2 regions of the Clostridium nitrophenolicum genome follow, and region 2 is predicted to be linked to the other one. Evidence: riboswitches for the same ligand, from Rfam matches in the RefSeq annotation. Region 2 holds a riboswitch; the other holds the start of a gene.
What was found. A riboswitch is a leader RNA that binds a small molecule or an ion and turns the genes downstream of it on or off. The one in region 2 is predicted to bind magnesium.
Positions count from the first base shown of each region.

Region 1: another riboswitch for magnesium. It lies ahead of ACZ5N4_RS01755 (ABC transporter permease); the one in region 2 lies ahead of ACZ5N4_RS00690 (magnesium transporter).

Region 1 covers NZ_AP042469.1:381,971-385,408, forward strand. The annotation lists gene ACZ5N4_RS01750 (aminotransferase-like domain-containing protein) at 1-1,108, shown strand, start outside; M-box (ykoK) riboswitch at 1,216-1,381, shown strand; gene ACZ5N4_RS01755 (ABC transporter permease) at 1,585-3,303, shown strand; gene ACZ5N4_RS01760 (ABC transporter ATP-binding protein) at 3,317-3,438, shown strand, end outside.
Region 2 covers NZ_AP042469.1:127,382-130,819, reverse strand. The annotation lists gene ACZ5N4_RS00695 (NRAMP family divalent metal transporter) at 1-579, opposite strand, end outside; gene ACZ5N4_RS00690 (magnesium transporter) at 596-1,858, opposite strand; M-box (ykoK) riboswitch at 2,096-2,263, opposite strand; gene ACZ5N4_RS00685 (YgiQ family radical SAM protein) at 2,622-3,438, shown strand, end outside.

The DNA.
Region 1 (3,438 bases), 250 kb from region 2:
TATTGATACTTTACCTTATAAAAAATTTCAACACTGTTTAAACAATGCTATAGAACTTTATAAAGAAACGCTATTTACTTATTGTGATCCTCGTGGGTTAAATTCATTAATCCAAGTTTTAACTAACCATCTTAAAGAATATCAAATATTCACCAAAGCAGATAATATTGTTATAACCACAGGGTCTCAACAAGCTTTAAATATTTTAGCAACCATGCCATTTCCAAATGGAAATTCTAATGTTCTTGTTGAACAACCAACCTATTATGGAATAATTAAATCCCTAGAACTAAACAATGTTTCTGCTTTAGGAATTGAAAGAGGATTAAATGGCATTAATCTTCATGAATTAGAAAAGTTATTTAAATACGGCAATATTAAGTTTTTTTATACTATTCCTAGATTTCATAACCCAACGGGGAATTCATATACTAGAGAAGAAAAGGAAGCAATAGTTAAAATGGCGGAAAAATATAATGTATATATCGTTGAGGATGATATCATGGCGGATTTAGAAATAGATAAAAAATCAGATCCTATGTTTACCTATGGCACTTCTTCAAAGGTTATTTATCTAAAAAGCTATTCTAAAATTCTTGTGCCAGGTTTAAGAATTGCAGCAGTTATACTACCTAAGCTGCTAATGAATACTTTCTTAGAATACAAAAAATGGGTGGATATGAATAGTCCAATCTTATCTCAAGGTGCTTTGGAAATCTACTTAAAGAGTGGTATGTTTAATAAACATAGGAAAAAAATTAGTAAATTATATTCCGATAGAATGAGCTGTTTAAAAGATACGATTTCACTATTTCAACATCCTAAAATAAAATGGAATGTACCTAAATCAGGATATTTTGCCTGTATATACGTAGATAATGGTCTGAGATATGAGAAGATAATAAACACATTATCCAATAAGAATATACAATTATTAGATACAAGTACATGCTTTTTAAGAGAATATAAAACTAATAATTATTTTAGAATTAGTATAAGTAAAGTTAATGAGGATAAAATTAAAATAGGTATTCCTATAGTGTTAGATGCTATACAGAAATATTTAACGGATAAAAATTCTGATTTTAACTATTATCCTAAAATATAACTTTATATGTAAATTAAACTTAACACAGAAAGATAACAATATTTTATTGACAAACTAAACATAAAAATTTATACTTACAAAGTACAAGAAATTTAGACAAAAATTAAATAATATATTGTTAGGTGAGGCTCCTATATTAGATATACGCTACTGCCCAAAAATATCGAAAGATGCCAATGGGTCAACAGGTACTGCCGGATTAAGGTTTTACTTAATGTAGCTGAGTTTAACTCAAAGCTATATAGTGCTAAAGCTCAACGAAGGATATTTGCAAGAATGTTTATTTATTCGTATTTGGAGTTTTAGAGCCTTTTTTAGGGCTCTTTTATTTTTATCATTAAGGTATATGAAAGAAAATAGCAGTCAGTAAGCTAGTGTATTTTCCATCATATGCCTAAAGTTAGGAAAGGTGGCGGTAGTTATGGATATTGAGGATGGTGATAATTATTGATTAAATAAGAAGGAGAGTGAGTAAAATGAAAGTAGAAAAGACAATAGTTAACAGAAAATTTGGAGCGCTTGATATAATTATATTTCTAGCAATTGCAGCAGTACTATATTTAGCAATTTCTCCAGGAATAAGAGGAAACGTAAGCACTAGTGGAATACAGGTTTCAACGGATATAAGAAATCTCCCAATGTATGTTTTAAAATCAGTTGGTAGAATGACAGGAGCATATATTTTATCCTTAATATTCACACTTGTGTATGGATATATTGCCGCACATAACGAAAGAGCTGAAAAGATAATGGTACCAGTATTAGACATACTTCAATCTATACCAGTACTATCATTTTTACCAGCTGTAGTTTTAGGCCTGATAGCGTTATTCCCTAATGATAATATAGGTTTGGAATTATCTTGTATTATATTAATATTTACAGGTCAGGCTTGGAATATGACTTTTAGCTTTTATCATTCTATAAAAATACTACCTAAGGATTTAAAAGAAGCTTCTAGCGTATTTGGATTAAATAAGTGGCAGAATTTTAAAAAATTAGAGGTTCCATTTTCAATTATTGGATTGGTCTGGAATAGTATGATGTCTTGGGCAGGTGGATGGTTCTTTCTTATGGCTTGTGAGATGTTTACATTAAAGGGTAAGGACTTTAGACTGCCAGGCATCGGTTCTTTTTTACAAACTGCAGCAAGCCAAGGAAATACTAGAGCATTAACATGGGGAATCGCTGCATTAATACTTGTTATTGTTCTTTTAGATCAATTGTTCTGGAAACCAGTAACTGTTTGGGCAGATAAGTTTAAAATAGAACTTACTGAATCAGGTGAAGCACCTCGATCCTTTGTTCTTACTCTTTTAAGAAGATCTGTAATTATTGAATTTTTACTTGAAAAAATATTTGAACCTTTTGCAGAAAAAATAAATAATTTTATAGATAAATTTGCAGTAAAACTTTCAAATAGAGAAAAAGCTAAAGGAAAAGGTATAGGGTTTACAGTTAAATGGATTTTTAGAATATCAATTTGCGGATTACTTTTATATTCAGGCCTTAATGCATTTAAATTATTAATGCAGCTTTCAAAAGATGAGTGGGGAAGGATACTACCTGCTGTAGGTTATTCCTTTTTAAGAGTTATTGCAGCTCAAGTTATAGCATTAATATGGACAGTACCTGTAGGAGTAGCTATAGGCATGAACAAAAAAATTGCAAATATTCTGCAGCCAATTATTCAGGTTGTAGCATCGATCCCTGCAACGGCACTTTTCCCTGTTATATTAGTATTTTTTATGAATGAACTTGGCGGCTTAAATGTTGCTTCTGTGCTCTTGATGCTTATGGGAACTCAGTGGTATATATTATTTAATGTAATTGCTGGAGCAATGGCTATTCCTGAAGATTTAAAAGCAGCAGCAAAGACTTTTGGAGTAAGTGGATGGAAAAAATGGAAGATACTTATTCTTCCTTCTATATTCCCTTATCTTTTAACTGGTATGGTAACGGCTACGGGTGGATGTTGGAATGCAAGTATTGTGTCAGAGTATGTTAACTTCGGAGGAAAGACTGTATCAACAATAGGTCTTGGAGCTCTTATATCAGAGGCGACAGAAAAAGGAAATTATCCTCTACTTCTAATAGGAACTTTAGTTATGTGTATTGTGGTAGTTGGCGTTAATAAAACCCTATGGAAAAGATTATATACCTTATCAGAAGAAAAATTTAAAATAGAACTATAAAGGGGTGGAAAACATGAAGAATGCAAAAGAGTTTATAAAGGTTAAAGGAATTACAAAATATTTTGGTGGCTCAGATAAGCCTACTTTAGAAGATATAAATTTAACTATAAATGAAGGTGAATTTATAGCTATACT
Region 2 (3,438 bases):
TACCATTCCTATGAGAACTAAAAAATAATTTTTGTCAAACTTTGCTTGTGGTTTTACTATACTTACAAAAACATGACTCCAATTTGGTTTTACAAGAAAAGCTGTTATAAAATAACCAAAGAATGTGATTGTTAAAAACAAAAATATTTTTTCTGCCTTTGAATAATTTCCTCTTGTCAATATAAACCAAATAAGTGCTGTAAGTATTGGTATAGAAATATATTTGCTTATATGAAATAACTCTAAGCTGGCAGCTATACCGGCAAAATCACCTATGCATACACCAAGATTTGCTACAAGAAGTACAAGCATAGCAAAAAAAGCCCATTTAACACCAAATCTTTCTCTAATCAGGTCTGAAAGACCTTTACCTGTGACAACTGCCATTCTTGCATTCATCTCTTGAACTACTGCAAGGCCTATAGCTATAGCAAACATTCCCCACAACATTGAATATCCATAATGGGCGCCAACAACGGAGTAGGTAGTAACTCCACCGGCATCATTTCCCGCATTAGCTGTTATAATTCCTGGCCCAATTATACTTAATATCATTAGAAATCTATTTTTACTCTTCATGTTTATCTACCTCTTTCTAACCTACCTTTTTAAGTCTTCTTCTCCATGTTGGAACTAATATATCTTCCACTATGTCACTCATAATTACTACACCACATAGTTTCTGATGACTATTTATTACTGGAAGAGAAAGAAGGTCGTATTTAACACAAAGCTCTATAGCTTCATCTATATTTTCATGGTCTTCTATTTTAGTCATATCGCTAAGCATTATTTCCTTTAACTTTTCTTGTGGTTCAGATAATATTAGGCTTTTTAATGAAACTACACCTTGAAGCCTTTCCTGTTCATCGGTAATATATATATAATGCGAAACTTCATCATCTGGATTAATCTCTCTTAGAAGTTCAATGGTTTCTTCAACAGTTATATTTATATTGAAGGATATAAAATCCTTATTCATTATGCTTCCAACCGCTTCTTCACTATATCTCATTAAAGCCCTTACTTCGTCAGCATCCTCTTTTTCCATGCTGAGAAGAATATCTTCTGCTGTTTCTTCATCTATTTCTTCTAAAATATCTGCAATTTCATCGTTGGGCATATTATCTAGAACTTCATCTCTTTTAGATTGACTTAAGTTTTCCAATATATCAGCTTGGATGTCTGGCTCAATTTCCTCTAAAGTATCCGCAGCAAGATCTCGTTCAAGACTTTCAAATACTCTTTTCCTATAGTTTATATCCATATCCTCTAAAATATCCGCTAAATCTGCAGGATGTAATTTTGAAAGCTTTTTGTAGGTTACAGATAGTTTCAAATTATTATTCACCATCTCAAGTGATTCAACATTATCCCATACTATTAAACTATCAGATGGTTTTTTATCAAACATCTTGTAACAGCTTTTAACTAAGCCCTCTAATCCAAGTCTTCTTCCAAGAGCAAGTACACCTGAGTCAACAGCCACTACCCTATACTCTCCTGCTATTTCTGTAATTCTTAGATCATTAACTCTTACAAGCTTTTTCCCATTTATATCAACAATTTGTCTGTCTAATAAATGTTTCGATAAAAGATAAGAGTACTTTTGAAGAATGATTTCCCTCATTCCTTCACCTTTAATACGTATCCTGTCATCTTCTTCATAAAAGGAAATACGTTTAAATTCACAATTAAAAATTTCGCCGTCTTTCTTTACCATATAGCCTATAGCTCTTGGGAGTCCATCCTCAGTAGTTACATAGATATCACATAATTTGCCTACGGGTTCATTAAACTCATCATAGATTTTTTTGTAAAGAACCTTACTTAAGAAGAAATTAGATAGCTTTTTCATAAATATTCCTCCCTTCATACACAGAGGAATACTTACAAAACTGATAAGGAATTCATAGAAATGCCTAAGCGTTAGAAGTAAATTTCTTTATCGGTTAATGTAAATGTTCCTCTGTACATTCAATATTAAATTTTGTTTTGACCTAAATCGACCACTATAAGGGCCAACCTCCATTTAAAAACACCACCTAAAAAATAAAATAAAGGAGCCTATAAAAATTATAGGCTCCATGCAAACTAAAACTTTATAGTCCGAGTTTTAGCACTATATAGCTTTGAACTTAAATCGTTCAGCTACATTAAGTAAAACCTTGATTCGGTAATACCTGTTGACCCATTGGCATCTCTCGATGTTTCCGGGCAGTAGCGTGTATCTATATAGGAGCCTCACCTAACATAAGTAAAACATATCTTTTATTATTAACTTTCTTTCATTATTTATTATAGTACAAATTCCTTAAAATGCAACCATAAATATAAAATTTATTTAAATTCGCTTGTTATATTATATTATTTTTGTTTTTTTCAATATTACTAGTATTCATGCAAGATTTTGCCTATTTTCTTAATTTTCATCAAAATCTTTTATTGTAATTTTTGTAAATTTATTCAAAATGTTTTTATTTAGTTTAACTATTATGCTAAATTATTTATTCATATTTTTTTATCATTGTGTTAATATATTAATGATTTTTATGTATATGACATTATCATCTTCGCCAGAAAGTCAATAATATAATTTTTAAGAACGGAGAATATCAATGATACTAAATAATAAATTTTTACCTGTAAGTAAAAATGATTTAAAAGCAAAAGGCATAGATCAATTAGATTTTATTATAGTTACAGGCGATGCCTACGTGGATCACCCCTCCTTTGGTACTGCCATAATATCTAGAGTACTTGAAAATGAAGGTTTTACTGTAGGTATAATTGCCCAACCTAACTGGAATAACGCAGATGACTTTAAAAAGCTCGGAAAACCTAAATTAGGCTTTTTAGTTAATTCAGGCAATATTGACTCCATGGTGAATCACTATACTGTAGCTAGAAAAAGGCGACATGATGATTTATATTCACCTGGTGGTGAATCAGGCCATAGACCAGATAGAGCTGTTATTGTATACTCTAACAGAGTTAGAGAAGCTTATAAGGATGTTCCAGTTATAATCGGTGGGATAGAAGCTAGTTTAAGAAGATTCGCGCATTATGATTATTGGGATAATAAAGTAAGGAGAAGTATCCTTTTGGATTCTAAAGCAGATCTTTTAATATATGGTATGGGCGAAAAAACTGTAGTGCAAATAGCTAACCTTTTGAAATATGGGATGTCTATTCAAAAAGTTACTGATGTAAGAGGAACTGTATATCTTTCTAATAGCTTATCCCAATTAAGAGACTTTGTGGAAGTTCCGTCCTTTGAAGAGGTTTCTACAAATAAAAATGCTTATGCTGAAAGCTATAAATTAGAATACTTTGAACAAGATGCTATCAGGGGCAAAACTGTAGTTCAAAAGCATTCTGATAAATATATCGTTCAAAATCCTCCTCAATTCCCACTAACAGAAGAGGAAATGGATG